2 regions of the Colwellia sp. PAMC 21821 genome follow, and region 2 is predicted to be linked to the other one. Evidence: predicted binding sites of a transcription regulator. Region 2 holds the regulator's gene; the other holds the start of a gene.

Region 1 (16,672 bases), 1.4 Mb from region 2:
GTCCTTATTTAAACCTGTTATTTATATCTCTAGTTTAAGAGATAACGAACTAGACAATATTTACTTAGGTAAACGACCTAGTCAATATTATATACATTCGTAGTGAACTATTTCAATATCGTTGTTCCTACGATGCCAATCTAAAAGAATGGCGGAGAGGGAGGGATTCGAACCCTCGATCCGGGATAAACCAGATACTCCCTTAGCAGGGGAGCGCCTTCGGCCACTCGGCCACCTCTCCAATGGGTGCGAATAATAAGGGATTATAAAAATAAGTCAAACTTTTTTCAGCTTTTATTCTTATTTTTTGACTGTTTGCTGAGAATTCAAACAACACGGTCATTTTTCCTACATTAACTCACAAGAATCAGCACTAATTCGCCTTGAAAATTTTATTGCTGGATCAAAAAAGCCGACTAGTGTCGGCTTTAATTATGAGAAAATAATTAACTTTCGTTCCCTGAGGCTTCACCCTCACCTTTTTCCGATTGTATTCTCATATAGATTTCTTCTCGATGAACCGACACTTCTTTTGGCGCGTTAACACCAATACGTACTTGATTGCCTTTTACACCTAACACTGTCACTGTGACGTCGTCTCCGATCATCAACGTTTCACCAACTCGGCGAGTTAATATTAACATCTTAATTTCCTTTATGTTTAAAAACGAGATCCACTAAATATATATAAGCTAGTAACAAATTAAATTTAGTCTAATTTTTGCAAAAGTGCACTAAAGATTACAATAAGTAACTAAAATACTTATCAAACATTGACGATTCCTTCGACAATATCGAGTTTCCTATGATTAATAGAAAACTTGCAAAACAAGAGTAGAATGCAATTGCAGCAATTACTGCTCATTTTAACAACCTTAATGAAACAATAAACAACTTATAAGTAAATTAATGCAAATATAAGCAAATTTTCAGTAAAAAATGACTTGCTTGTATTATATTTTACATTTTTTTAACAAATATAGCGGGTATTTTACTGTGACAGTGCCATTTATGCATTTTAACGCTTAACAATAAGCTAAAAAGTGTCACTAATAATGACACTTTTTCTAGTGTTCAAAAAAAATGCAAAAAAAAAGGGGCAAAGCCCCTCTTAATTTAGTTTGTTTAGTTATTTAACTAATTAGCTCAACTTATCTTTTAACCAGCTTTGCGCTGCTTTTAAAGCGGCTTCAATGTTTTCTGGCTGGCTACCACCGGCTTGTGCCATGTCAGGGCGACCACCACCTTTACCACCAACTTCTTGTGCAGCTACATTAACTAACTCGCCAGATTTAACTTTGCCGATAAGATCTTTGGTTACCCCGGCAATTAAACTCACTTTATCGTCGCTAGCAGTCGCTAATAAAATAACACCTGAGCCCATTTTATTTTTCAAGTCATCGACCATACCGCGAAGAGACTTAGCTTCTACACCTTCTAAATTAGCAATAAGCGCTTTTACGCCATTATAGTCGACAGCTTGGCTTACTAAGTCAGCTCCGGCTGCACTGGCGAGTTTTTGCTTAAATTGTGCCAGTTCTTTTTCTAACTCTTTATTGCGCAACATTACTTGCTCAACCTTACTCGCCACATTAACAGGGTCAGTTTTAACGATTGCTGCAATGGTATTTAAGGTTTTTTCTTGTTCGGCAAAGTAATTTAATGCTGCTTCACCCGTTACCGCTTCTATTCGACGAACACCAGCAGCTATACCTGATTCAGATATAATTTTGAATAAGCCAATATCACCCGTTCGGTCAACGTGAACACCACCACAAAGCTCTGTTGAGAAATCACCTAAGGTAACCACTCGCACTTCATCGTCGTACTTTTCACCAAATAAGGCCATAGCGCCTTTTTCTTTCGCTTCGTCAATTTGCATTAAATTGGTTTCGCGACCTAAGTTACTGCGAATTTGCTCATTCACCATACGTTCAACCATGATTAACTCTTCAGGTGTTACTGCTTCAAAGTTAGAAAAGTCAAAACGTAGTTTTTCGGCATCACACAATGAGCCTTTTTGTGTAACATGTTCGCCTAATACTTTGCGAAGACTAGCGTGCAATATATGCGTAGCTGTATGGTTTTTAACAATAGCAGCGCGACGCTCACTATTAATTTGCGCTTTAACACGACTGTTTAAACCGATAGTGCTGCGAGCAGTACCTCTATGAGCAAACGCATGACCGAGTTTAACCGTATCGGTTACTTCAAATACGCCATCGTCAAGCAGTAGCGTACCGCTATCACCTACTTGCCCGCCTGATTCAGCGTAAAATGGCGTTTGATCAAGCACTACAATACCCGCTTCGCCTGCTTTCAGCTCTTTAACTGATGATTCAGCATTAAATAGCTCAACAACGGTAGAAGACATCTCATTGCGAGTGTAGCCTTTAAAGTCAGTTCTGTGTTCTGACTTAAGTGTTTCATTGTAATCTGTACCAAACTGACTGGCTTTTTGAGCGCGAATACGCTGTTGAGCCATCGCGGCATCAAAACCTTCGATATCAATGTGTAACTGACGTTCACGAGCAATGTCAGCGGTTAAATCTGCTGGAAAGCCGTAAGTATCATATAACTTAAATACATCATCACCTGCGATAGTGTCGCCTTTAAGTTCAGATAAAATATCTTCTAATAGCACCATGCCTCGATCTAACGTACGACCGAATTGCTCTTCTTCTATGCGTAAAATTTTCTCAATAGTAGCTTGTTGTTGAACAAGTTCAGGGTATGCATCACCCATTTGCGCGGCAAGTGAGGCTACTATTTTATGAAAGAAAAATGATTTAGCTTCTAATTTATGTCCATGACGAATAGCACGGCGAATAATACGACGTAAAACATAGCCACGTCCTTCATTCGAAGGCATTACACCATCAGTAATCAAGAAGCTACATGAACGAATATGATCGGCAATTACACGTAATGATTTGTGTTCTAAATCGTCACATTCAAGTAATTTAGCGGTATCACGAATTAAGCGTTGGAAAATATCAATTTCGTAATTGCTATGTACACCTTGAGTGATTGCGGCAATACGCTCTAAACCCATACCCGTATCAACTGACGGCTTAGGTAAATTCTCCATTGTGCCGTCAGCGTGACGGTTGTATTGCATGAAAACGATATTCCAAATTTCGATAAAGCGATCGCCATCTTCATCTGGTGAGCCTGGAGGACCACCGAAAATGTCTTCACCGTGGTCATAAAAAATTTCAGAACAAGGACCACATGGACCAGTATCACCCATCGACCAGAAGTTATCTGATTCATACTTTTTATCAGCTGACTTATCACCAATACGAATAATTTTCTCTGCTGGCACACCAATTTCATTTAGCCAATAGTTATAGGCTTCATCATCGCTTTCATAAACAGTTACCAGTAACTTTTCTTTTGGCAATGCTAATACGGTAGTTAGAAATTCCCAGGCGTAATTAATCGCTTCTTCTTTGAAGTAATCACCGAAACTAAAATTACCTAGCATTTCGAAAAAAGTATGGTGACGGGCTGTATAACCAACATTTTCTAAATCATTATGCTTACCGCCCGCGCGAACACAACGTTGTGCCGAGGTAGCTCGGGTGTAGCTGCGAACATCGTCGCCAAGAAATACATCTTTAAATGGCACCATACCGGCATTAGTAAATAATAATGTCGCATCGTTGCCAGGGACAAGCGAGCTACTCGCTACAATTTGGTGCTGCTTAGAGGCATAAAAATCTAAAAATGCCTGACGCAATTGGGCACTAGTTTCAATCATTTGAATTTCCAACTTTCCGAAAAATTATATCTGTTTAAGCGTTTAATAGTGTCATGATTTCATCTATTGATAAACCACCATGTTGTATAAAGCGCACTCTTTTGGCTTTATCTTTTTAATCTTTTATTAGGGACGCACCATAGCACTTATTATACGCAACCTCTGCTTGAAGATACCAACCTATTTAGGAATTTATTGATAAATTTCATACAAATTAACTACTACCTCCTTTATTGAGCCAATGCCCTTTTATATAGAGATAGCCTTAATCTTCAGCTATTCAGCTTCGAAACTTCCAATAAGTATGTGAACACCATGACTTTACATGCTCAGATACAACCTTAATCTAGCTCTTCGTAAACAACTAAAAACGAAATAACAATATAAAAATCGTCTATAAAAATGATGATGCAGATGCTATTAAGTCATACATTTTATTTTGGTAACTATCTTGTTCGTTAATAAAATGACATTCAATATGGATAAAGCACATTCAGCACCCCAAAAAGTAAAAAATTTTAAAAATCATGATAAGTTTTACATTATGATAATAATCACGCAAAATAAACTTATACCCATTGAAGTAATGAATTAGCTAATTTAGAGCGACATTTATTCATCAATAAAAGCTATATTTTAGCTCTAAATAAAAAAACAGGGACCTGTATGAAGGGACAAATTAAAAGCGTGCGTTTAATCTTAGTGATTTTATTTAGCTCACTACTGTTACAAGCATGTGGCGGTTCAACTGAAAAATCACCCACGTTTACGGTTAATTCATCGGTTGCATCAGTAGCATTTAACAATGAATTTTTGCAAACAGAAAACCACACTATTGCTGTTGATGTTACGTTTGATGGTGGTGGGCTTTTACTTGGCTTTGCCCCTACAGCTCAGCCAGTGCCTTGGTTGAATTATCGCGTTGAAAACCTGACAGATACCTCTGCTACCATTCATATTGATGTGGTCAATGCTAACTTATTAAATGCTAATCTTTACGGGACAACATTAAGGTTATCCAGCGGCGACACTACGACCACTAACCTGGCTCATGCTGATATTAACGTTTCGTTATTGATATGGCAGGCCCTGACCTTCGATGATACCTTTGGTGTTGACTCGATAGCAGCAAAAACAATTAATGTCAGTTCAAATACAGATGATATATCTCTAACAAGTTCTGTACCTTGGCTCAGTGTCGAAAAAACCTTTCTCGATGGCATAACAACAATTACGGCAACACCCAATATTAGCGACTTTACTGAACCCGGTCTTTATCCGGCTGAAATTAGTATTACCAGTCCGCTAGGTACAACACAATATCCAGTAGAATTAAGCTTAGACAACATTCATTTATTTGCTGATAGAGCAACCGTCGCCTTGGCGAAAACCGGTAATATCAACAACAGCGAAACTACACTTAATATCAATTCAAATAGTATTTTACCTTGGCGTTGGCTAGCTACCACTGAAGCAAGTTGGTTAACACTGACACCTAATGCTGAAAATAATCAATTAACCATTACAGCTGATAGCAGTGCCTTAGCTAATAACACGACAACAACCGCTGAAATAACCCTAAGTGGCGATGAACAAACTACCGCTATAGCAGAAACTATACTCGTGAGTTTTTATAAGTCTGACTTAGCCAGTGAAAACAATACGCTCGATATTGTCGCTAACACTGATGGTGTAGTCACTAACCCTTTACTGCCACATTATTATGTTGCAACAAGCAACGAGCTTCGCAGCTACCACCTTTATACTAATGAGTTGATATCAACAACCGTTATAGCTCCAGTAGATACCAAGTTAGAACAGCTTATTATTCACCCTAACGCCAGCATTATGTTAGCGAAAGCGCTTGAAACAACAGTTGTTGATGAAAACACCAGCGAAACTATGACACATAGATATAAAATTGACCTCAGTGACATGAGTTTTGTTGAATTAACCGATATTAATATAACCAGCGAACCTTTTAAATTTATCCGCATTGATAGTCGCTATTTCGTGGCAACAAGAATTTTAGAGTTTACCGACGAAAACTTAATGCGTGTTGGCTTTGACGCGCCTAATGCATTTTTGGCCAGAGCCTTTAATGTTGCTGAAAAGAATCAAACCTTATTCGCATTAGATATAAGTACTATTGATGACTTAATGTCGATAAAGCGCTTAGAAGTTAAGGTTAATGACTTTGGCCGCAATCCTATTAGCACTAAAATCAGCCATAGTTACCGCCCTGAACTACTAGGTGAAAATGAGCAAATTAGCGATTTTTATGTAACGGCAGATGAAAAAAATATTTATGCGATAAGCCCAACGAGTGAGTGGATCAGCTTTGACGGTACAACATTTACTGATAATGGTGTATTAAATAGCGATGATACTATTACTAACTTAGCACTTTCTCATACAGCTAATGATCGTCCTCACTATGTTAGATTGGAATCTGAAGTCGGCTTTAAAGTTGATGTATATAATGAACAACAAGCCATCGTTAGCCGTATTAATTTAGCGCCAAATCTACCAAGTAAAATGTTAATCGCTAATGGCGATAGCCGCGCAGTAATAACATCTTCACTAACTGATAAAATAAGTGTGATCAATTTAAGTCAGTTTTCTAGCTCTGCGGAAACATTAGTATTCAGCACAAACTTTGGTGACAGCGCCATAACACAACAAACACTGACACTAGCAAGTATGGGTGAAGGTTGGCAAGCAACGGCTAGCGATCCTTGGCTAATATTAACGCAGCAGAGTGATGAAAATGGCGATGCTGTATTAGTCGATATCGATCGCAGCTTAATTTCTGGCTGGGGTTTAATGTCTGGAAGTATTTCGATTGTCGACCCAACAAGTGGTACTACAAAAGGGATCACGGTTGAACTTGCCATCGACGCCATTCGATTAAGCAGTAACTACGCGTCATTGGCTTTCAATAGTTTAGCCACAGAACAAACGTTAGTGCATACCGTGGACATATTGACCAACAGCGAAGCTAATATCGCTTGGCAAGCAACGACGGATGTTGACTGGTTATCCTTGTCATCGGACAGCACTAACAACACATTAACGATTACCGGTTTACCGGCTAACATTATCACCGATGGTTTACATAGCGCGGTAATCAGCTTATCACCTACTGTCGAGGGGTCTGCGTTACCTGGCAGCATTAATGTCTCATTCAATAAAGGAGCAAGTGACGGTGCTAATATAGATATTGCCAATATTAGCTTTAATACCTCAGGTATAATATTAGATCCTATGCGACCTTATGTTTACATTGCAGCAGGCGATAAACTTAGCACTTACCACGTTATTTCTGGCGAGTTAATTAATACAGCAACATCGCCCTTAGCAGATGTCGACTTAACAAATTTAGTTGTTCACCCTGATGGCTCTGTGTTGTTAGTATCAAATAGCGAAACTTATTTAGACGATGATGAGAATGAACAAACCCGTATTAATCATTATCAGTTTGACTTAACCAGCTATCAATTTAGCCAACTTAATGCTGATAACATCACTATATTATCTCGTCCTGAAATGATAAAAATGGTTGCTGGGGTACCCGTTGTTATTACTCAAGCATTAGAATTCGCCAATGTAGAGCTAGTCCGTCAATATTGGGACCAAGAAAACACCTATTTTACCTCAAGCATTGCTCAAGCAAACAGTGCTGATATAGTCATGGCCTACAAACAAGCAACAAATTCTCTTGAGCGCTACGCCTTAAGTTATAACGCTTATACTAGTGAAACGATTTCAGTAATGAATGAACCTGCCTATATCAATACAGCCTTCACTAGTTTAGCAAGCTTTGCGATAAGTCATCAGGGTAATACTATTTATAGTGCTAACAGTAACAGTGAATGGGCAAGTTTTGACGGCACTATCTACACAGATAACGGCGTACTTCAAGGTAATAACAATGTGCAAACCTTTAACACCACCACTGATACCAGTGACAACAGTTACTTTTATCGTTTTGATCCAAGCCTAGGGCTTACTTACAGTAAATACAATGCTGCGCAGGTTGAACTTTGGTCAGACGTTATTGATGCAGGTAGTGCAGCGAGTTACTTAATGCCGGCTTATCAGCGAGTGTTGATTTATGATGCTGACACCGCAACGTTAAAGTTACGCTCTCATCAATAATTACAAGCTAGCGAACATGTGACTACTTAGCATGGCTACATAAAAAAATAAAAAAACCGCAAAGTGCGGTTTTTTTATTTTAAATTTAACACCAATTTGATTAATTAAGTGATCTACTATTGCATGAGGAAAAATGGATAATGACATGGCATAAAATGTAGTCAGTAGTAATTCTACTTATGAATTTTATAAAACCGTACTTATACCAAGTGAAATAAATAATCGATCATTCTAAGAAGGTCTAAATGTCCAATATCTGCGTTACTTTCAATCCCAATAGCCAGCTATTGCTCAATCAAGTGCCTTAATCTTGAATATTTATACTCGCTTATAATTGCTCACTTACTTAATTCAATTGGTATTATTCATTTTAACCACTAAAAATGAGCCGCTAATTAACCTACTTGGTATAAGTACTTAATGTATTTTTATTTAGCGCTTTGAAGGCTTTCAAAGAGACCTTCAAGCACCTATTTACCTTGCTAGCTATTCGTTAATTAACTTTACACTTAGTATTTAAAAAATTGACCGTTGTAGCAATTAATTCAGTCCGAGATGAATTAAAACTATGGTCATCATCGATCAATTTATAAGAAATATCACTCTGCTTTGTATTTTGTAAAGCGGTTAACAACGGCTGAATGTGTGATTTCATCGGAATTACATCTGTATCTGCAGCAATAAGTAATACGGGTCTACCGTTTAGCGTGTTCACTCTTCTTATTAAATTAAGGGCTTTACTATGTTCGTTTAGCTCTTGTTGAGCTTTATCACCTGACCAACCCTTTAGCATAAACAAGCTATCACTGTATTCCTTCCAAGGTAGTGTATTCTCAGGATCATCGATTATACCTACGTCACCAACGCCAAGATTAGCCCCGTCATATGCCACAGCACAGTTTACTGCTTGGTTATCTAAGATCCCTGCAATGGCCATATGTCCGCCCATACTATGACCCACAAGGGAGATTACATTTCGGTCGATATGCAATTTTTCGGCATTGTCTTTATTGCTAATGTATTGCAATACCGTTTGAACATCTTGCTCCGCATTCAAAAAAGAAAACTCGCCTTCACTTCCCCATGCGCCTCGATAATGAAAAAATATCACGTTCCAGCCATTACTTCGCAATGCCTGAGCAACATCTAGGTTTTTTTCATTCCCTGGATAACCATGTAATAACAATACGGTTGGATGAGGCCCTAAACCTGCTGCTTGATAAATAAAGCCTGACATACGATTGCCATCAGCGTTAAAAGTAAGCTCTGTTGTACTTGCTGGATAGTCTTTAGTCGCTTTTGCATAAGCGGTATTTGAGAAATGCATGATTGTTACAATAATGCATAAACTTAACCTATAAGATAGCTTCATATATAGACCTTAATTGAAGTAGTAATTAAACCTTTGCAGTGACAAGTACGCAATAACGTCGTGTTGAGTGAGAATAGATCAAAAATAGTTCTACGAAAATATTTTATTTTTTTAATAGCGCATTACTAATTGTAATTTTTTTCAATCGCTTAGCGCAAAAAAACGAGCTAAGTGATCAAATAAAGTCATGCGCTGAATTTAACGATTAACCCTGTCTCGTTGAAGTTATTCAACTTAAAAGTGATTACTTTAAATCTGCGACCAAGGTTTTAAGCCACTTCTCTTCGCTGATAAAAGCCCAAGACAAATGCTTATATTTTTCACCAATACCTTCGGTAAGTATTTGTTGTTCTGATTTTCCTGCAGCAAGTGCGATAGAAACTTTATTGATACTAAATTCCATCATCTGTGCAAAAGCTATCAAGCTTTTTTTATCTGTTAATTGACCGTGTCCTGGAATAATCACCACATTATCAGGCGTGTGTTTTATCATGTGCTTAACAGCCGCTAGATAACCTTTCACACTGCCACCACTTTTTAAATCAACATAAGGGAAGCCGACTTCAAAAAATAAATCACCGGTATGTAATACATTCGCTTTTTTAAAATATACATAAGTGTCGCCATCGGTATGGCCTTTTGCTAAATGTGTTAACTGAATTTCTTCATTATCTAAATAAATAGTAATGCCATCTTTGTAGGTTACTACGGGTAAACTATCCGCTTGATGTTCAGCTTTACTGCTCAAGCGACTACGTACGTTTTCGTGCGCGAATATCGGTGCTTTATGTGAGAAAAACTCATTACTACCCGTATGATCACCATGAAAATGAGTGTTGATCACATACTTAAGCTCTTTATCTTCAATCCCCTTCATCGCTGATTCAATTTTTTCAGCAAGCGGAGCAAACTTATCATCAACCAGCAACAATCCTTTATCCGTTGCTAATACGCCAATGTTGCCTCCAGGGCCTTGTAACATGTAGACGTCGCCTGCAGCCGGTTGTACTGTTATTTCTGCCTCAGCCATTTCTTGGGCGCTGGTTGAAACACTCATTACAACACTGATTACAACACTGAAAAGCATTGTTATTGTCACTAAAGATTTTTTAAACATAATTACCCTGCTGTATTTTGAAATAAAACCAAATTGATTAATTAAGTGTACTACTTTTTATTAAAAACAAGTTAGCTGTTAATTAACAAGAGATGTTTTAATACGGGATTGATAATTTAAGATTATCCGATTTAAAGCCATCAATTATATTCTATCAACATCTTATACCAAGCTAGTTAATCAAATTTGCTTTACGCAAACAATACAAGTTAATAGGACTAATTTGAAAAGCATACATAAATAATAGTTAGGCAAAATAGTGACAGGCTGTTGCGAAATTATTGTCAAGGAAATGTGAAAACTAGATGAGGGTTAAATTAAAGCCCTAGAACAAGGCTAACTGGCATTGGTTATCCATACTTTGCTGCTCAGCAAAGCCTAATGACAAGCCAATTAATCGAACTTTTCGATTATTAGAACGGGTCATGGCTTTTTGCAATAACTCAATAAAAACAGCCTCGATACAAGCTTTTGATTGCATATCAACCGTGGTTTGCTGAAAGTCTGCAAACTTAATTTTTACCGTTTGTTTGCTAATCTGACGATCGTCATGCTTAGCTAGACGCTGTTTAAGTTTGCTAAATAAATTTATCAGTATTACCTGACATTGCTCAATGGAGTCGATGTCTTCTGCCATCGTGGTTTCAATTGCTAGTGACTTTCTCACCCGCTTTGTTTCAAGAACTCTATCGTCTATGCCAAAGCTGCGCTGATATAAAGCATTAGCAAACTTACCGACAATCGTGTGAAGTTTTGCTACCGAACTAGCCCTGACATCAGCGCAACTTTCAAAGCCATAAGCTTTCAATTTTTCACTCGTTTTTGGACCGATACCCGGAATTTTTTTCAAGGGTAAATCAGCAACAAAGGCACTAACATTTTCAGGGGCAACCACACACTGACCGTTTGGCTTATTTTCATCGCTAGCAATTTTAGCAATAAATTTATTCGGTGCAATACCGGCAGACGCCGTGAGATTAAGTTCATTATAAATATCGCGTCGAATTTGTTCAGCAATTAAAGTGGCACTGCCATAAAACAACGGGGAGTCTGTTACATCAAGGTAGGCTTCATCTAACGATAAAGGCTCAATTAAGTCGGTATAACGGAGGAATATGGCTCTAATTTGTTCTGACACTTGCTGATATACAGACATTCGGCCATTCACAATAATCAGTTCAGGGCAAAGCGCCTTAGCCCTTGCGTTCGGCATGGCAGAACGCACGCCAAATTCTCTCGCCTTATAATTACAGGTACACAATACACCGCGCGGCCCGTTACCACCGACAGCAATAGGTACATTGCGCCATTCAGGATTATCGCGCATTTCTACTGCCGCGTAGAAGCAATCCATATCTATATGAATTATCTTCTTCTGTGAATGGTTAGCATTGAACATTTATCATTCCATTTAATAATAAACGTTAAGGTGTAATCAACTACGCCCTAACTATACACGTAAACTATACACATAAACTATACACATAAACTGTACACGTAAACTGTATATAAACACAGTTACTTTACCATATAAGAAGCTACCGTCAATACAGTAATACCACTCAATAATGCAGTCGTTAGAATGATGATAAGGACTTGCTGATAAAATTTGTCGAAAACTTGCGATAAATAGTTAAAAGACTTTATAGAAGCAGCGTGTTCTGGCTAGAGATAAAGCAGTAAATAAGCAATATATTAAATAAATATGCCTACCATTACTCTTGATTTATAGTAATGGTAGGCAGTTAAAAATGTTGTCAGTATTACGTTAACTTAGGCTAACATATTAGCCATTAATCAAAAAGTGTACGCCAATACTTGCGGCGTAACCCAGAGCGATAACCCAACTCCACTTTAAGTGGCCCATAAACGAATATACACCTTTGGTTTGACCCATTAACGCTACACCTGCCGCGGAGCCTATTGATAATAAGCTACCACCAACACCTGCTGTCATCGTCACTAACAACCATTGTTGAAGATCCATCGCAGGGTTCATGCTCAACACGGCAAATACTACCGGAATATTATCTACTATGGCCGACAATACACCGACGGCGATATTGGCATAGGTTGGACTCCAGTTACTGTATAGCGCTTCTGATACTAAGCTTAAATAGCCCATAAAGCCTAAACCGCCAACACACATCACTACGCCGTAGAAAAACAATAAAGTGTCCCACTCTGCACGTGCGATTTTGTCAAAAATATCAAAAGGTATTATATTGCCAAGCTTTTTTAATTCTTCTGAGTCATTTTCAGCTTCAGCTTTACTGCGTTTTTTATCTAAAGAGCGAGGAAGACTCATACGTAAATAAAAGCCAAAGAATTTTAAGTAACCCAAGCCCATCATCATACCTAGCACTGGCGGCATGTTAACAACACTATGGCATAGCACCGCCGTTGCTATGGTGAGAATAAACAAGGCAACTATTCTTTTTGCTCCTCGTTTAATCTTAAAAGTCTCACTAACATCTGGGATCGATTTTTCGTTCGAAATGAAAAAGCTCATAATAATCGCTGGCACTAAAAAATTCACTAAAGACGGAATAAATAGTACGATAAATTGCTCAAACTTAACGAGTCCAGACTGCCAAATCATTAAGGTGGTAATATCGCCGAACGGACTAAAAACCCCACCTGCATTAGCGGCAACAACAATATTAATACAGGCAATATTGATAAACTTTTTATCTTTTGACGCTACTTTTAATATAATAGCGCACATCAACATGGCGGTTGTTAAGTTGTTAGCAAAAGAAGAAATAGCGAAGGCTAAAATACCGGTTAACCAAAACAAAGACCTCAGACTTAACCCTTTTGAAACCATCCACAAGCGCAAACCATCAAAAATACCGCGTTCTTCCATGGCATTAATATAGGTCATCGCCACTAGAAGAAATAACAACAATTGTGCATATTCAAGTAAATTGTGATTAAACGCTTCTTCTGCTTCGACAGGAAAGCCATGCTGGGTATATACCCAACCTATAATCAGCCAAATAATACCCGCGGCCACCAATACAGGTTTAGACTTCCTTAAGTGTATTAAGTCTTCGCCGATAACCAGCAAATAAGCAATTGAAAAAAGAATGATGGCGGTGAAGCCAAATATCGAATTAGTTAAATCGATACTGCCAGGGCCTGCAGCCCAAGACGATGCAGAAATACAGGATAGTAACAAAATTATTAATATTTTTTTAAACATAATGACCTAATGAACTCTATTTGTTCTGGTTAAAGCCGTTAACCAATGACTAACTAATGAATTACACTGGTTAATGCTATTTTCAATGTTTATATTGCTATGTAACCTGAACTTTGGATAAGTGAACTAATACAGTTGTGCTTCTATTACTTAGCAGACGCTTATCCAAATCCCCGGTTAACCATTGCTGATGTTAGTCGTTCAAAGTTACTTTTATCGAGTAATTCAATTAACTCAGCTTGATAGCAGACTAAGCTCCATTTATTCTCACCTATTTAACGAGAGGGATTGAACGAATGTTGCCGCGACATTATAATCCTCTACTTAGCGGTCTTACTCATATTTTTTTGTAATTTTTTGTTCAAAACTAGAATATACAACGTCGATAATCAGTGTTTATATTTGCCAGTTTATTGGCTTAAATAAAATTTTAAAATACTGTTTTATCGATTGTATAATTCACAATATTAAAGACAAAATCTCGATAAGGACAACCGCGATAACGATTTAGCAATATATAAGAAATACGGAATAATTTGCTCGCAACTAAGCCTATTCATTTGCTATAAAACACGATAATTTAACGCCACTTTCCCTACATTTAACAACTTACAATCAAGGTTATTAATTTTGCTTACTCAACGACTTCCTCTGTTATATTTAATTATTGTGATCTTGACGACATGTTCGTTTTCTAACATAAGTTTTGCTCATAGTGATGATATTAATCAGGCTACGTTATCGCTAGACAATAATGAGAGATATCAACTCAATGTCACTGTTGATTTTATACATTTATTAAAAGAACATTTAGACATTTCGGGTGAAGATAGCGAGGTGCTAACAGCATTAAATCAACAATCATTTATTGAGCAAAAAAGATTACTCGAAAACCTTGAAACGGTTTTAAGCCAGCAGTCTACTTTAATTTTTTTAGACAAAACAAAAAATGTTGAGCAACAAAAAAGTTTAAGCTTTCAGGGATTAAAGCTACAGCAGTTAAAACAAATTTTATCTCAACCAGAAAACCTAACTGATTATAAAACTCAATTGCATGCTACTGGCGATATACCAGAAGGTGCGAGTGAAGTTGCTGTTAGTTTTGCACCACTGTTAAGTAATATAGTATTGAAAGTGGTGCGACCTCAGCAAGCGCTGATAAGCTCAGGCGGTTTAAGCAAAAGCTTTCAAATTAATCAATCGGATGCTTTACACTTAAATAACGTGAATAACCCTAACAATATTACACTCGCCTTTGATTATATTTATCAGGGGTTTGTTCATATTCTGCCACGTGGGTTGGACCATATATTATTTGTTTTAGCGCTTTTGCTCTTTGCTAAACGTCGTTCAACGTTAATCTGGCAAATTTCAGCATTTACGCTTGCCCATACCATAACCTTGGCATTGGGTATTTACGGTGTTCTAACGCTATCTAGCACGATTGTAGAGCCCTTGATTGCTCTTTCTATTGTCTATGTAGGATTAGAGAATATTTACCGCGCGAACCAAAACGAAAAAAGTCATACACGCTTGCCTATAATTTTTGCCTTTGGCTTGTTACACGGGTTGGGGTTTGCATCGGTATTAAGTGATGTAGGGTTACCAGCGAGCCAATACTTAATGAGCTTAATCTCATTTAATATTGGCGTAGAGCTTGGACAGCTCACCGTGATTGTACTTGCTTTTGTTTGTCTTTACCCTTTTAAAGCAAAAGTTTGGTATCAAACTAAACTAGTATTTTCGCTTAATATCACCATTGCTTTAGTTGCAACTTACTGGCTTATTGAGCGACTTACTTAATAGTAATTTTACAAATTAAGTACTCCACTTTTTAATGGTTAAAATGAGCAGTTAATTAACTTGATATAAATATGCTTTGCTAACAGCTAACAGCTAAAAGCTCAAATGGTAGAAATGAAAAAGGTGAGCTAAGCTCACCTTTTATCTATCAACTGAAGAATAACACTCAGTGTTAATATTGCTTAATCGTGAAATAGATTAAGCTTTGATAACAGCTTAAATGTTTTTTACGTTGATATCGCCAATAGCTAACGCCGCTACTCGATCACGTTCCTGGCGTTTTTCACAAGGGTTATCACAATTACAAGATTTATCAATGCCAACGCTTGATAAGCCACCACAGCTGCCAGCAAGTGTTTTATTTTGAAAAATATATCCTACAGCCATTGCCATGACAATAACGAGAAAAAAGCCTAAGGTGATTAAGAATATAGCCATATTAAGTGCCTACCTATTTGATAACATTTCAACATTTAATTATAAAAGTGCAAACCTACTTGAGGTATTGCATGAATTTTACCGTGCTTTGCTCAACAAAGCCATGATCAGTTTTCGCTATAATATATGCAGCAATACCATTAGCCTCTGCAAACGCTAGCGCTTTTTCTTCACCCATTACCATCATAGCCGTTGATAAACCATCGGCGGTCATTGAGGATGGATGGATCACAGTTACAGAGACCAGTTTATGGTTGATTGGCTTTCCATTTTTTGGGTCTATGATATGCGAAAAACGTTGACCATCGGCTTCAAAGTAAATTCTATAGTCTCCTGAAGTCGCTACGGCATTATCTTTGGGTATAATAATTTGTTGAATTGAGCGTTCACCATTTAATGGTTTCTCAATTGCTACATGCCAAAGCTCGCCAGTATGTTTAAAGCCTTTAACGCGCATTTCACCACCAATTTCAACAAGGTAGTTGTTAATGCCGTTCTCTTCGATAAACTCGGTAACTAAGTCAACACCGTAGCCTTTGGCAATAGTTGATAAATCAACGTAGAGATCAGGGGTGCTTTTACTTAGCATGCCATTTTCTAGTGTTAGTTTGTTTAAGCCTACCCGCGCTTTTGTCGCGTTGAGTAACTCAGCACTCGGCACAGTTTCTGGTCGATATTCCGGTCCAAAACCCCATAAATTAACTAAAGGTCCAACCGTAACGTCTAGTGCACCATCACTTAATCTCCCTAAACGTATCGCTTCTTTAATCACTCGCGCTAACCCTACTGAAACCTTAATGGGGGCAA
Region 2 (16,672 bases):
ACCATTAGGTAAATATGTGCTGACATTAGCGCCTAAAACAGTAAACGAGGCACTTATTAAACAAAATATTACAATTCGATACAGCGATAACAACATACAAGCTTTCCTTATTTGATTATCTGATAAAATAACAAAATTATGGCATTTGAACTAGTTATCTTGCCACAATAAGCAATTTATCTGCTCAGTTTTTAGCTTTTCATATTATGTGTATATAAATTATGCCATCTAGTACTAGCACCAAATGACAGAGAAGAGTAAAATGGTTATACTTGAGTAAAATAGTCGGGTATTGAAATATTCAATCCCAGTAGAAAATTCAACACCAGTATTGAGAGTAAAATAGTATGATGGTTAACATTTCAGAAACTGCACAAGAACATTTTGTAAAACTACTTTCTGGTCAAGCTGAAGGTACTAGTATCCGCGTATTTGTTGTAAACCCGGGTACAGCAAGCGCAGAATGTGGTGTATCGTACTGTCCAGCTGACGCTGTAGAAGCTGATGACATTGAACTAAAGTTCGAAAATTTTTCGGCTTACATCGATGCTGACAGTAAAATGTATTTAGAAGAAGCGGAAATTGATTTTACCACTGACCAAATGGGTTCACAGTTAACGCTAAAAGCACCAAACGCGAAGTTACGTAAAGTTGGTGATGACGCGCCATTATTTGAGCGTGTTGATTACTTCTTAAAAGCTGAAGTAAACCCACAACTTGCTGGCCATGGCGGCGAATGTACGCTAATGGAAATCACTGAAGACGGTTATGCTGTATTACAATTCGGTGGCGGCTGTAACGGTTGTGCACAAATTGATGTAACGGTTAAAGACGGCATTGAAAAGCAATTAATCGACATGATGGGCGATGAAATTAAAGGTGTTAAAGATATGACTGAACACGAACGTGGTGAGCACTCATATTACTAAGCTAAATTTAGCGTAAGTTAGCAATGTCATTATTAGAAAAACTTGGCCAAGATCCTCAACGCAGTATGCAGCGTTTTCTCAGAGGACTTGGCCTTTTTTCTATCGGTGCCTGCTTTATATTTTTAGGACTTTATCAAAGCCATATTTGGCAGATTATTGGCATTGTATTTCTTGCAATAGGCGGCTTGTTTGCTATTTATGGTTACGTCGGATTATTTGCCAATCGTTTGTACCATATTTTTAATCGTACTAAACCTTAATAGACAAACCTCAAAAAACCTTAACCCCCTTAAAAAGCATGTTTATTTCGTTGATAGTGCCAAGCTAACGTAACCCCACGCGCAAGCATAAATACAGAAAATGCAGCCCACAAACCATGATTACCATAGTCTTGTAATAACCACCACACTGGAAAAAAACAGCCAAATGTCGCAATAAGCATGCTGTTTCTCATAATATGTGCCTGCATCAACCCTACATAAACACCGTCATATAAGTAACACCAACAGGCCAGTAACGGCAGCGCTACAATCCAAAAAAGATATTTTTGCGCGTAGTCAACTACGGCGGTTATATTCGAGATAGTTAGAATGAAATAGTTGCCCGCGAAATAAAACAGTAAGCTGTAAGCGAGTGCGAATATTCCTGTCCAAAATAGCGCTATATTGACACTAACAAACATATTTTTTTGATTGTTTTCTCCTTTTGCTTTACCCACCATCACTTCTGCGGCATTGGCAATACCATCTAAACCGAACGATATTAACATTAAAAAATTCATTAATATGGCATTGGCAGCAATCACATCATCACCGAGTCGCGCCCCTTGAAAGGTCATAAAAACAAAGCATATTTCTAAACATAACGTTCTTATTAAGATATCTCGATTCAGTTTAAAATAGCTTAATAAGGCTGCTCGCTCTAACACAGCATCAAACATTTGTTGTACGCCTGAGAACAACCCCATAAACTTTTGCTTAAAGTTTTTATATACAAAACCTAATCCGATGACTAAGCCACTGTATTCTGCTATTAGCGTCGCCATAGCTACACCCTTAACTTGCCATGCAAAGCCAATAACGAACAGTAAATCCAATCCTAAGTTAATCAAGTTGGTGGCAATAATTAACCACATCACCACTTTCGCTTTATGATTACCCAGTAACCAGCCCATAATCACTAAATTAGCTAATGCTGCTGGTAAGCCCCAAACTCGAATAGCACTATACTCTCGGGCATAAAATTGTACTTGTTCTGACCCACCCGCTAAAGAAAGCGCAAGATCCAGGTAGAAATTTTGAAATAAAATAACGACTAAGCCTACGCTGAACGCAACTATCATCCCGCGCAGTAAAATTAAAAAACTGAGCTCATTATTACTTTGACCAAATGCCTGCGCTGATAACCCAGTGGTCGACATGCGTAAAAACCCACACAGCCAAGTGATGACCGTGATGATCATGGCCCCAACCGTGCTGCCGCCTAAATAATAGGAATATTCTAGATGTCCAATAACGGCGGTATCAACTAAACCCAATAATGGTGCAGTAATATTGGATAAAATCATCGGCAAAGCCAGTATAAATAGCTGCTTATGACGTTCTATATCATTAAATTTCAAAAAATCTGACCTTTATGGGTAAATGCACTGTATCTATAGAAGAAAAAACGTTATTTTACGCAGGCGTTTAAAGTCTACTATTTTGCAGGAAGATTACCATGAAATATCGCCTGTTGGCAGCATTGTGCTATTGCCTACATTTCACCAGTTTTTCCACTGTTATATTACAGTACCATCACGTTAGCGAAGACACTCCGGCCAGTACCAGTATTGCTCCCAAGCAATTTGATAAGCATATGCAGTTTCTGCAAGACAACAACTTTAAGGTTATTGCTTTATCAACGTTAGTGGATGCCATTAAGGAAAAGAAATCTTTACCTGATAAAACAGTAGTTATTACCTTTGACGATGCCTATATAGACATTTTAACTCAAGGTAAGCCTATTTTAGATAAACACGGCTTTCCCTTTACGATTTTTATAAACCCGGGCATGGTGGGGCAAAATACGTCACACTTTTTATCATGGCAGCAATTAAAAGCCATGGCAGACGACGGGGTAATTATCGCTAATCACGGTATGCACCATGATTCATTAGCACGCACACCTTTGGGTATGACCACCCAAGCTTGGTTGGCTAAAAACTCTGAGTCTTTATTACGAGCAGAAAAGATAATTGAAGCAGAAACAGGCCAAAGCTGGCGATATTTCGCTTACCCCTATGGTGAATTTAGTCCTGAAGTTCAGCAGTGGGTACTTGAAAATAACTTTGTCGCATTCTCACAACAATCAGGGCCTGTTGGCTTAAATACAGATCTAACCAGTATCCCGCGTTTCCCTGCATCGCAACCATACGACCAATTATCAAGCCTGCGAGATAAGCTCGATTCATTGCCCTTTAATATTCATCTTGAAGGTAAAAATCAACAAACCATCTTTGAGCAAGGCGAGTCTACTTCATTCAGTATTAATATTGTTGTTGACGACTTTGAGCCTGATCAATTGCATTGTTATATCTCTGGCTTAGGCCGTCAGAAAATTCAATGGCAAAGTGATGACTTGTTTACCATAGATTTTAGCGCACCCCTACCGTCTGGCCGGGTAAGATGTAATTGCACTGCACCGAGCATTAGTGAGCCTGGACGCTATTATTGGTTTTCAAAGCCTTGGTTTATTCTCAAAGAAAATCGTGAATGGTATCCGCTATAATTAATACCAAAGAGAATTTTTGATCTTCATTCAATGAAGATCACTTTTAAAGTTCAAGGCGTATAATTGGTTAATAGCAGGCTATTGGGATTGAACACAACGCAGAAATTGAATAGGTAGACCATTTTAAGGTGATCAATACAGTAGTCTGTTTGGTATAAGTCGGTACGTTAATTTAAGATGGTAGGACGTCATTTATACCATCATTTAGGCGTTAACATTCGCCTATATTAACGTACTGCAGACCTATCATCTTTCTATCACTTAACCTTTAACTCAATACAAAGCGACTATTTTTTCAAAATCACTAACGAGCCTATCACCTTCAATCACAGGAACTTCACCCAGCGCCTGTTTTGGTTTGAAAATAGCTTCTACCTTGCCAGCAGGATTAATCAAGACTAATGAAGCACTGTGATCAACCAAGTAGTTGGTCACCGTTGCTCCGTGATTATCTATAGCATCACTATTCGATTGCTGCGCTATATCAGGTTCAGTTATCGCATACATTAAACCTAAGTTACGCGCGAATGGAAATAACGCACCATGGTCACCATGTAATGCCTTAAACTCAGGATTAAAATAGCCAATATAACTGGCGAGCTTTTCTTGTGTATCACGTTTTGGATCAACAGAAACCAATAAAACTTGGTTGTTTGGGGCTATCGCTTTTAAATCATCATAGATAAAGTTCATTTCTTGCAGTGTTGTTGGGCAAACATCTGGGCACGATGTATAACCAAAAAACACCCAATTCCACTGACCTTTTAGTGACTCATTGTTAAATTTTTCGCCAAGATGATCGGTTAATTCAAACGCTTTAATATCTCTTGCTTGTTGATAGTGTAAGGCAAATTCAACCGGTGCTTTTTGACTTAGCTGACTAAATAACATCACACCTGCTGCAAGCGCACCTAATGCCACAATCAGCGTAACAATTTTATTCATTAGCCTGTTACCGGTAAAAGATAATGGTCGAGTAAAAGAATAATAAATAATGCCATTAAATGCACAATAGAAAACTTGAAGGTATCCATTGCGGTTTCTTCATCAGCATTAAATTTTAATTTCCAAGCGTAGGCAAAAAACACTAAATTTAACACCACCGCGCCAATCAAATATAACCAATTACTCATGCCGACTAAATATGGCAGTAAACCCACGACAAACAGTAAAACGGTATAAAGTAAAATCTGCGTTTTGGTAAAGCTTACGCCATGCGTTACGGGTAGCATTGGAATATTGACCTTAGCGTACTCGTCTTTACGATGTATCGCCAATGCCCAAAAATGAGGCGGTGTCCAAGTAAATATCAGTAATACTAATAACAACGCATTCGGATGCACTTCATTGGTCATTGCGGTCCAGCCCAACAAAGGAGGAATAGCACCGGCTAATCCGCCAATAGTAATATTTTGCGGCGTAGCTCGCTTTAAATACATGGTATAAACAAAGCTGTAACCGACTAGACCGGAAAACGTTAGCCAAGCCGTTAACGGGTTAACTAACGTGTATAAAACTATAAAGCCTGTTACCGCTAGGCTAATAGCAAAAATCGTAGCACTGCGTGCGGTAAGCCTGCCATTGGGTAATGGTCGATTATAAGTGCGCCCCATTTCCTTATCTATACGCTCATCAACAATGTGATTAATCGCAGCAGCTGCCGATGACAAAAAGCCAATACCTATCATCGAAGGCACCAAAACATGCCAAGGTATAACGCCTGGTACAGATAAACACATACCCACTAGAGCGGTTAATACTAATAAAGCGACTACTCGTGGTTTGGTAATTTCATAATAGTCTCGCCAAATAGGCGTACTAGGTGCGCTATGACTCGCTTCTACTGTGTTGCTCTGACTCATAATATGCCCCTAAATTTTCCGTTTTAAACTATATGTCATGGTAATTAATGACATCATTAACATGGCCGCTACCACGTTGTGACTCACCGCTACACTCAGTGGTAGTGAGAACCAAATATTACTAATACCTAAACCAACTTGTACGCTAAGAATAAAGCCTAAGCTCAATGCTGCGTTCTTAAAAAATGGTGATTGTGCCTTACGATAAATGCTAATAACCAACCATAATAAATATAGCGTAGTTACTATAGCACCTAAGCGATGCATTACATGAATTGTCACACGTGATGCGTGATCAAGATGGCCAAATTCATAACTGTCTTTCTCTGGAGGGATCAAATCAAAGGCATGTTCAAAATTCATCTGATCTGCCCATCCTGCTTGGCATATGGGCAGTTCGGTACAAGTCAGCGCAGCATAGTTGGATGATGTCCAACCGCCTAAGGCTATTTGTCCAGCCAAAATAAAAATACCTAATACGGCAAATTTTGCATATTTTTTCAAGGCGAGGTCGCCACCGGGCACCCGGTAATCACTTAAGCGTAAATACAGTAATAGCAGTAAACATAAGGTGGTAAACCCGCCAAGTAAGTGCCCCATTACCACCACAGGCATCAACTTCATGGTAACCGTCCACATACCAAGCGCGGCTTGAAAGGTCACTACCAACAAAAGAAAAATAGGCAAACCAACGGGACCACCCTGCGAACGGCGCTTAAGCGACATTAAGGCAATAATTAAGATCAATATACCTAATGAGCCAGCGAAATAGCGATGGATCATTTCATTCCAGGCTTTATGAGGCTCTACTGGCCGATCAGGAAAGGCTTGCTCAGCAGCAATAATTTGTTCACTAGTTTGTGGTACGTCAAGTAAGCCATAACAACCTGGCCAGTCTGGGCACCCCAAACCAGCATGTGTTAAACGGGTATAAGCACCTAAACTCACCACCACTATGGCTAATAAAATGCTAACAAAAACAAGCTTTCTAATGTCGGAAGAGCTTTGAGTTTTCATTTAGCCAATCCTTGAATATTTCAACAGCTTTTTAAAATCGGCCAATATAGACTTGCCAAATTGAGACAATTGTTCGGTGTTTTCTGGTGGCACATGGCTGAGAATTACATTACCTAAAGGGTCAACTATCAGCACTTGAGACTGCGATATTACTGTTTTTGCTAAAGTGGGCATTGGTTGAATATGCCACTTCTTAATTTGAATTTTATCTGTTTGTTCTGCGCGTAAATCTTGCTGAGTTAACGCAACAAGCTTAACTCGCGGCATTTCTTTACCTAGAGCAATATAAGTATTGTTAACACTCATTAAGGTTTTTTCACATTGTTGATCACAATTTTCTGGCAAGGTGTATAGCATTATCCATTGATGATCATAGTCATCAACATTGAGCCCAAGTTTAGCTAAGGTTAATTCATTCTCGATAAGTTGCCCTTGGTTGGTAACACCATAATTGAACCATTGTTGATTCAATGCCAATTTAGCAAGCACAATGGGAATGATAAATACCGCTAGGAGAATTAGCATACTGCGGCGCGATTTATTTAACTCTGAAGAACTCATACAACTCAGCCTTTTATTCTTATTATTCGGTTTCGGTATTTTTCTAATCTACTTATTTCAGATTATTGCTACTTATTCTGACGATTCATTTTTACTCATTTTTATTGCTGCCCAAATCATTAAACTGATCCAAGCCAATGCTAAACTAAACCATTGAAAGGCATATGCCCGATGTTTTTCTGGTGGCATTACAATGGGCTGCCAATTTTTTTTATATCCAATAGTCTCTTTTTTATCTAAGTAAACGACAAAGGGCAACAGTTTCTTGCCAATTAATTGTGAAAACTTATCTAATTCTATTTGCTGAACTCTTAATGGCCATGATGGATTGGTTAAATTCTGTGCTTGTAATTGAATACCCACTTCCACTTCGCGGACATGGCCCGTAAGAGTATGCTGCCCAATAACAGGTGTAATTTCAGGCAGTATATTTCGATCAATTGCCCCTTGAACCCAGCCCAGATTAACGAGTATGGCGGCATCATTACTTTCAATAATTTGATATACACGATAGCCAAAACGTCCTTTGTCTGGTTGATTGTCGAGGAGGAATACTTTATCTCCAATAAAGTTGCCCGTTAGTTGAATAGGTAAATCGTTGATGCCGTCTTGCAAACCTTGAAGCGTTAATACTTGCGCTAAAGATAATGCATCGCGTTGGCTTAATTCATTAATACGATGTTGACGTTGCTCTTTTTCAAGTGCGCGGTCAATTTGCCAAAATCCAAGCTTGATTAATGTTGAAAATACTAGCATGGTAAATATAACCATTGGCCAATTAAGTTGTTTTAACTTGTGCTGAAGTGATACCGAATTCATAGACTACCGCATGTTCACTAACTAAAAACAGACTATAAAAGAGAGAATGTTGTGTTAATTAAAATTATTGTTGTCGGCTTATTAGCCTTTATGATTTATAACCTGTTTCGGGCGCTATTCATTATGAATAAAAATGACCCGGATAAACCACCTATGTCTAAATTTATCGGTCGTCGGGTAATAACATCGGTGGTTATTATCTTATTACTTGTTATCGGTATATTCACTGGGGTGATCACACCTAATCCACGTCCGTTCTAAATAATCAAAAGGTACGATATTTATAATACCGTACCTTAAATAACTGACTTAATTCTGTTTATCGTTAGATAATATAAACAAAAACAAACAGTATTACCCACACTACATCAACAAAATGCCAATACCAACTTGCGGCTTGGAATGCAAAGTGGTTTTTCGGTGTGAAATGGCCTTTAAATACCCGAATAAGCATAACCAGTAGCATAATTGTCCCTAAGGTCACATGCATACCGTGAAAGCCAGTCAGTAGATAAAAGGTATTGCCGTATATGCCACTGTCTAAATACAGTTTCATTTCATCAGCATAACCATGTGCATACTCTAGGCCTTGGCAAAACAAAAACACCACACCTAAAACCACGGTTAGCCCCAGCCAAAACTTCAATAAACCGCGTTTTTCTTGCTCTAGTGAAACATGAGCAAAATGTGCCGTAATTGAGGAGGTTAACAGTAAAATAGTATTAATTAACGGTAAACCGTACCAACCCATTGCGGTTGTTTCAGTGCCATCTGGTGTTTTTATCAATGGCCAAGTTGCGGTAAAGTCAGGCCATAAAATTGCCGCTGTTGCGGCATTGTTACCTGCGCCGTCAAGCCAAGGTACTGAAAAAGTACGTGCGTAAAGTAAAGCACCGAAGAAAGCAGCGAAAAACATGACTTCTGAAAAAATAAACCAGCTCATGCCTTGGCGGAATGAATTGTCCATTTGTCGACTATATTTTCCAGCCATTGACTCGGTAATAACATTATTGAACCAGCCAAAAACCATATAAATAATCAGTGCGATACCCGCTAGTAGAACCCAGCCGCCGCCAACACTTTCAGGATTATTTAAATTTGCTACATAATTGCCAGCACCTACTGCAATTAAAAACAGCGCAACTGCACCCACTATTGGCCATTTGCTTTGTGCTGGTACGTAATAACTTTCGTATTCTTTTGTCGTCATTGTTGTTCCCCTCATTTAAGTGCCAAGCACTTAAGAATCAACTGAGCTTGTAATATCGTACAAGGTGTAAGATAGGGTTATGGTAGATACATCATCGGGTAGGTCTAAATCAACATAGAACTGCAATCCCATTTCAACATCTTCACTGGCTTTTAGCGGTTGGTTATTAAAGCAAAAGCATTCTATCTTTTGAAAATAGACCGCTGCCCGCCCTGGTGATACTGACGGCACAGCTTGCCCGACAATATCGCTTACAGACTCATTTTTGGCGTAAAATTTAACGGTTTTGCGCTCACCTGGATGCACTTTTATTTCATTAATCATTGGCTCAAACCGCCAAGGAATACCTTTGGCGGTTCGAGTCAAAAATTGCACGGTAATCGTACGTTCGGTATCTATAGTTACAGCGTTATAACTTGCTGCAACGTTCGATGTTTTTCCGTTTAACCCAGTGATATCGCAAAACACGTCATATAACGGCACCATCGCAAAACCAAAGCCAAACATTCCGAAAACAATCAACATCAGTTTTTTTACTGTTTTATTCACTGAAGCATCATGCGTTTTAGATTGCGCTTGCTTTGATAAATTATTTTGCGAGTCACCGTTAGTCATTTTAGTTCCAATTAATCAATTTTTGGTGGTGTTTCGAATGTATGGTATGGCGCAGGGCTAGGCACTGTCCATTCCAAACCTTCAGCTCCATCCCATGGTTTCGCTGGCGCTTTTTCGCCACCCTTAATACACTTGATAACCAATACCAAGAAGATTAACTGCGAAATACCAAAGGCAAAACCGCCAATACTCACCCACTTATTAAAATCCGCAAACTGCAAAGCGTAATCAGGAATACGACGAGGCATACCTGCTAAACCTAAAAAGTGCATTGGGAAAAACAATAAGTTTACTGAGATAAGTGAACACCAAAAATGCCACTTACTTAACGTATCGTTGTACATGTAACCCGTCCATTTCGGTAACCAGTAATAAGCGCCAGCAAAAATAGAAAATAGCGCGCCAGTAACCAATACATAGTGGAAATGAGCAACAACAAAGTAAGTATCATGATATTGAAAATCAACCGGAGTCATCGCTAGCATCAAGCCAGAGAAACCACCAATAGTGAACAAAATCACGAAAGCAATAGAGAACAACATTGGCGTTTCAAAGCTAATTGAACCGCGCCACATGGTCGCTGCCCAGTTAAAGACTTTAACGCCTGTTGGCACCGCAATTAACATGGTGCAATACATAAAGAATAATTCGCCAAAGAGCGGCATACCCGTGGTAAACATGTGATGCGCCCAAACGATGAACGACAAAAATGCAATTGATGCAGTTGCGTAAACCATTGAACTGTAACCAAAGAGAGGTTTACGTGAAAATGCTGGAATGGTAGTAGACACAATACCAAATGCAGGCAAGATCATGATGTAAACTTCAGGATGACCAAAGAACCAGAAAATATGCTGGAACATTACAGGGTCACCACCACCGGCGGCATCAAAGAAACTGGTGCCAAAATAGGTATCGGTTAACACCATAGTGACGGTACCCGCGAGCACCGGCATTACCGCTATTAACAAGTACGCCGTGATGAAAAATGTCCATACAAACAATGGCATTTTCATGTAAGTCATACCTGGAGCACGCATATTCATAATGGTTACAACAATGTTTATTGCGCCCATAATTGAGGAAATCCCCATAATATGTACCGCAAAAACGAAGAACGCTGTGCTGCCGTTACTGTAAGTTGTTGATAATGGTGCGTAGAAGGTCCAACCAAAGTTTGGCGCGCCACTTTCTAAAAAGAAAGTCGACAATAAAATAGCAAAAGCAAAGGGTAGAATCCAAAAGCTCCAGTTATTCAATCGTGGCAATGCCATATCTGGCGCACCTACCATCATAGGTAGCATCCAGTTAGCCAAGCCAGTAAAGGCCGGCATGATCGCGCCGAAGACCATAATAAGACCATGAACGGTGGTCATTTGGTTAAAGAAGTCAGGCTCAACTATCTGTAATCCTGGCTGAAATAACTCAGCACGAATAACCAGCGCCATAACGCCACCAGTTAAAAACATGATAAATGAGAACCATAAGTACATCGAACCGATGTCTTTGTGGTTAGTAGTATATAACCAGCGTTTCAGGCCGGTCATTTTATGATCATGGTGCTCACCGTCATGTGAATCATGTTCGGATTGATCATTAATTACATCTGTAGTCATTTTAACGCCTCCCTACTTCGCGCTAGCAGCAACATCTGCTGGCTGGACTAAATCACCGGTGTTGTTACCCCAAGCATTACGCTCGTAAGTGACAACCGCAGCAATTTGCGTTTTAGTTAATTGGCTAGCAAAAGCCGCCATCGCTGGATTTTTCTTGCTACCGTTAAGCACCATATCCAAATGCACTGCAACATCACCTGTGGCAATAGCACTACCTTTAAGCCCAGGGAATACTGGTGCCATGCCTTCACCACTTGCTTGATGACAAGCAGCACAAGCAGTCATGTAGACTTCTTCACCCATCGTCATCAATTCATCTTGGCTATAAACCTTTGATAAATCTTCTGCAGGGATAATATCAGCCACAACTTCTGTAACTGTCTCAGTAACATTTTCAACCGCTGCTTCAACAGTATCTATAATACCTGCCGCTGCACTACCAGAAGCTGCTTGAACATCGGCAGCTTGAACAGCTTCACCGGTATTATTACCCCAAGCATTACGCTCATAAGTCACAACAGCTGCGATTTCTTTTAAGCTCAGTTGCTTGCCATAACCTTGCATGCCGGTGCCAGCTTTACCATTGAAAACAATATCTATGTGCTCGCTAGCAGGACCTGTTGTCGCAACAGCACTACCTTTAAGCGCTGGAAATGCTGGTGGTAAGCCTTGGCCACTAACTTGGTGACACGCTGCACAATATGCGGTGTAAGTTGTTTCACCTAGTTGCATCAATTCTTCTAAAGGAACTGAAGCATTTAACGATGCCGCTTCTGCAGCTGCCGCGTTAGCCTTCAACTCTTTCTGTTCATTAAGCCAAATGGCGTAATCAGCTTCAGATTTCACTTCGACAACTATCGGCATAAAACCATGATCTTTACCACATAGCTCAGCACATTGGCCGCGATAAACACCAGGGTCATCTACCTTAGTCCAAGCTTCGTTAATAAAACCAGGGTTAGCATCTTGTTTTACAGCAAATGCTGGAACCCACCAAGCATGGATAACATCATCAGAGGTAATAACAAAACGTACTTTTTTATTGGTTGGAATAACTAAAGGACGGTCAACTTCTAGCAGGTAGTTTTCACCTTTCTCTGCTGAAGTACCATCTTGGTTTTCGTATTGGTCACGTGGCGTAGAAAGTACCGAATAAAACTCAAGGTCTTGATCAAAGTATTTATAATGCCATTTCCACTGAGAGCCGGTTACCTGAATAGTTATATCTGCATCATCGTTATTTTCCATATCAATGAGCGTGGTAGTGGCAGGAACAGCCATAGCGATTAGAATGACGACAGGAATAGCCGTCCAGAGAATTTCTACTTTTGTGCTTTCATGGAAGGTTGCTGGTTTAAAGCCTTTTGATTTACGGTGAAACACCATAGACCAAAACATAGCACCAAATACCACAACACCAATAGCTGTACAGATATAGAGAACCAACATATGTAAATCGTATACGTCTCTACTAACTTCCGTAACACCTTTGGTTAAGTTCAGCGACATATCTGCCCATACCGAACTCGACAACAAGCCCCCTAGCAACAGCAAACCTAGGTTACGTCTTTTCACTCGACATCTCCTTCACCCTTTTAAGGCAAAACAACACGACTTCACGATGAAGGCCGACTATTTTGCGCATACATTTATTATTATTTAAGTGACGCATTATTCAACTACTGTCAATTGCGCCCTATTGTTATGTTTGTACGTTTTCTAGACTAGAATTACTTAAAACTTGATCGGGGTCAATTTAAAATTTCAAAAGCATGTAAAATAAAAACCAATAAATACAATAGAGTAATAACCCTAAACAGAGTGATACGTCCATTTTCACTGGGGTTAATCCAATGTTTATTTTTTGTTCAGAGGGTGTTTGTTGTGCTGAATAATAAATATTCAACCACAGAATTAGTTGTATAAAAAACAGGCTACTAGCGTTATTTATTGGCTAATAATAGAATTGTTCAGGACAAAAATACATCTGGTGCTAGAAAAACGATTAAACGAAAGGAACATGCAGATTTAAACAAGCTATTTAAAAAAAACACTCATTAAATCTGCGTGATATGGATTAGGTGAATCGCAAAAAATCTACCGTGGGCGCATGGTTATTTACATCCAATCTGCTGCGCGAATAACCCCTACAGCTAGGCCTTCAATGTTAAATTGTTGTGACTTTAAATCGACTTTGATTGGCGAAAAATCTTCATTTTCAGCATGTAAATAAACCACATTACCTTCACGTTTAAAACGCTTAACCGTAACATCGTCTTCAACACGAGCAACAATAACTTGGCCATTTTGTACGTCAGTGGTTTGATGAACAGCGAGCAAATCGCCATCTAAAATGCCGATATCTTTCATACTCTCGCCATTAACGCGCAATAAATAATCTGCCGGAGGATGAAATAAACTGCCATCAATTTTATAATGCTGCTCAACATGTTCTTGTGCCAAAATTGGCTCACCTGCCGCGACTCGGCCGATAAGGGGTAAACCATCTTCTTCAATAAACTCTTCTGCAAGACGAATGCCACGAGAAGTACCAGGTAACATCTCAATATAGCCTTTCTTAGCTAGCGCTTTTAAATGTTCTTCTGCTGCATTGGCCGATTTAAACCCAAAGTTAGTCGCTATTTCGGCACGAGTTGGCGGCATACCCGTATCCGAAATTTTTGCTCTGATCAGATCAAATATCTGCTGTTGTCTAGGTGTTAAAGGGCGCATTTTTATTCCTTAAGCGACTGAAGAGTAAGCCTGTGTTTTTACACAGTATTACTGTTATTCTATACAGGCTTTATGGAAACGCAAGAAATTATTGCGGAGAGATTGAGCAGTTTTGTAAATTTAAATGTGAATTTTAATAATAACTTTCTGTTTATTTTACTTCAAATAATTAAAAACACTTTTAAAACAATAGCTTTTCTTATTTAAGTGAAAAATTTGTAGTTTATCAAACGTGAGAATTATGTAATATTAAAAGCTTAAATTAAGCCCTAGGAGCTAAGATGAAGTCAAAAGTAATCAACTTTAAAGATAAGTTTAGCCAATTTTCTGAGCATTGGTCACCGCGTGTTATCGCTGAAATGAATGATTATCAATTTAAATTAGTGAAAGTAGCAGGTGAATTTGTGTGGCATGACCATCCAGAAACAGATGAGGTTTTTATTGTCATTGATGGCGTTCTTACTATTGAATTTCGAGATGGACTTGTCACCTTATCGCCTGGCGAAATGTTTGTGATCCCTAAAGGTGTTGAACATAAACCCGTCGCTAAGGCTGAATGTAAAATTATGATTGTGGAGCCAAAAGGCGTAGTGAATACTGGTGATGCGAACAGTGATCTAACCGCTCAAAATGATCTATGGGTATAAATCCAATTGGCTTGTAAAATAAATAAAATATCAAAATAAATAAACAAACTTTAAACTTACTACTTCTATTTTCACAAGTATATTTTTGCAGTGTTGTTACCTTGTTGTATTTAATACCATTAAGTTATTAATTAGCATAATAGAGCACAGTGGCTGAATTTCATCTTTTAAGATAAAATAATTTAACTATTAAACCCCTAACAACCATAGATTTTAACTATGATAAAAATACGTGACTTAGAATATCTTACGGCCATTGCCCAATATAAACATTTTGGCCATGCTGCTGATGCCTGTTTTGTTAGTCAACCAACGTTGAGTGGGCAAATTCAGAAGTTAGAGCAGCGACTTAAATTAACATTAATTGAGCGGCAGCCTCGCAATGTAATGCTAACGCCCGCTGGTGAAAAGCTAGTTCAACAAGCCCAACAAGTATTGAACGCGGCAAATAATTTTGAAGAAGCAGCTAAAGCCCTGCTTGATCCACTGTCGGGTGACTTGCATATCGGCTTAATCCCCACGTTAGCGCCTTATATACTGCCGCATATTATGCCAACGCTGAACAGCAATCTAACGAAAATAAACTTCTATTTACATGAGAATAGAACTCAAGATTTACTGCAACAGTTGGAAACAGGCAAACTCGATATTTTAATTCTGCCTTGGCTACCCGAAATGGCGCGCTTTGAACGATATGATTTATTCACTGAGCCTTTGGTGATGGCAACGTCTCCATCACATGCACTTGCTAACAGATCGACAGTGACTTTTGATGATCTGCATAATCAAAAAATTCTCACCTTAGAAGATGGTCATTGTTTAAGAGATCAAGCTATGGGTTATTGTTTTAGCGCCGGTGCTGAGGAAGATCATAGCTTTCGAGCCACCAGCCTTGAAACTTTACGTTATATGGTGGCAAGTAATATGGGTATTACACTATTGCCGCAGTTGGCAACGATTAACTATGCCCCGCAAAAGCATATTCACTATATTCCTTTTGAAAGCCCACAACCAAATCGTGAAATAGCATTACTCTGCCGTACAGGTTATGCTCGAATGGAAAGTGTTAGCGCCGTTGTTAATGAAATTCGCCAAGCGGTAAAGGGCTTATTCGATTAGCCTTGTTTTAAGCTAATAAGCTAATAAGCTAATAAGCTAATAAGCTAATAAATTTAATACAACTTATTCTTCTGTTTACAAAAAATTGCTTATAAAAAAACGCTACTGTTATGCACAATAGCGTTTTTAACGCACAAATTATTTCTCAAAAATTAAGCGGCAACTTCGCTCATACTTTCAATATTTTCACGATTTTCAAGTGGATTTGGTGTTCTGATTAAATAATCAAATGCCCCTAAAGCTGCTGCTGCACCGCCACCCATGGCGATAATTATTTGCTTAAAAGGCGTATTTGTTACATCTCCGGCGGCATAAACCCCAGCAATATTGGTTTCACCTTTTTGATTAATAATAACCTCACCTCGATCAGTTAAATCAACGGTTCCTTGCAAAAATTGTGAATTTGGCAATAAGCCAATTTGTACAAATATACCGGCAAGTTCGACGTTTTCTTGCTTGTTGGTTGCACGATTAAGGTAATTAAGCCCAGTTACATGCTTACCATTACCTAACACCTCTGTGGTTTGTGCATTCACAATAATATCGATATTCGGTAACGAGCGAGCTTTATTTTGCAATACCGCATCTGCTCGTAATACTGAGTCGAACTCCAACACAGTAACATGTTCAACAATGCCGGCTAAATCAATCGCCGCTTCAATACCTGAATTGCCACCGCCAATTACGGCCACTGATTTTCCTTTAAATAAAGGTCCATCACAATGTGGGCAATAAGCCACACCTTTACCACGATATTCTTGCTCACCAGTGA

What was found. Region 2 encodes LexA, which represses DNA repair genes until DNA is damaged. Its sites were predicted from a motif close to TACTGTATNNNNATACAGTA; they were not measured.
Region 1: the regulator LexA is predicted to act here: its motif matches at 11,917-11,936, upstream of dinB (DNA polymerase IV).

Annotation. Positions count from the first base shown of each region.
Region 1 covers NZ_CP014943.1:745,638-762,309, forward strand. Annotated here, with positions in the region: tRNA gene A3Q33_RS03160 (tRNA-Arg) at 1-4, opposite strand, end outside; tRNA gene A3Q33_RS03165 (tRNA-Ser) at 150-241, opposite strand; gene csrA (carbon storage regulator CsrA) at 447-644, opposite strand; gene alaS (alanine--tRNA ligase) at 1,142-3,766, opposite strand; gene A3Q33_RS03180 (BACON domain-containing protein) at 4,433-7,927, shown strand; gene A3Q33_RS03185 (alpha/beta hydrolase family protein) at 8,421-9,299, opposite strand; gene A3Q33_RS03190 (MBL fold metallo-hydrolase) at 9,544-10,416, opposite strand; gene dinB (DNA polymerase IV) at 10,742-11,815, opposite strand; gene nhaD (sodium:proton antiporter NhaD) at 12,203-13,624, opposite strand; gene A3Q33_RS03205 (HupE/UreJ family protein) at 14,255-15,427, shown strand; gene nqrM ((Na+)-NQR maturation NqrM) at 15,644-15,865, opposite strand; gene A3Q33_RS03215 (FAD:protein FMN transferase) at 15,921-16,672, opposite strand, start outside.
Region 2 covers NZ_CP014943.1:2,114,254-2,130,925, reverse strand. Annotated here, with positions in the region: gene A3Q33_RS09000 (M14 family zinc carboxypeptidase) at 1-96, opposite strand, end outside; gene nfuA (Fe-S biogenesis protein NfuA) at 351-929, shown strand; gene A3Q33_RS08990 (hypothetical protein) at 953-1,189, shown strand; gene A3Q33_RS08985 (MATE family efflux transporter) at 1,219-2,550, opposite strand; gene A3Q33_RS08980 (polysaccharide deacetylase family protein) at 2,649-3,698, shown strand; gene A3Q33_RS08975 (SCO family protein) at 3,975-4,646, opposite strand; gene cyoE (heme o synthase) at 4,646-5,563, opposite strand; gene A3Q33_RS08965 (COX15/CtaA family protein) at 5,573-6,580, opposite strand; gene A3Q33_RS08960 (redox-active disulfide-containing membrane protein) at 6,581-7,141, opposite strand; gene A3Q33_RS08955 (SURF1 family protein) at 7,214-7,960, opposite strand; gene A3Q33_RS08950 (DUF2909 domain-containing protein) at 8,012-8,221, shown strand; gene A3Q33_RS08945 (cytochrome c oxidase subunit 3) at 8,286-9,170, opposite strand; gene A3Q33_RS08940 (cytochrome c oxidase assembly protein) at 9,201-9,785, opposite strand; gene ctaD (cytochrome c oxidase subunit I) at 9,797-11,401, opposite strand; gene coxB (cytochrome c oxidase subunit II) at 11,414-12,976, opposite strand; gene lexA (transcriptional repressor LexA) at 13,520-14,134, opposite strand; gene A3Q33_RS08920 (cupin domain-containing protein) at 14,416-14,781, shown strand; gene oxyR (DNA-binding transcriptional regulator OxyR) at 15,001-15,900, shown strand; gene ahpF (alkyl hydroperoxide reductase subunit F) at 16,053-16,672, opposite strand, start outside.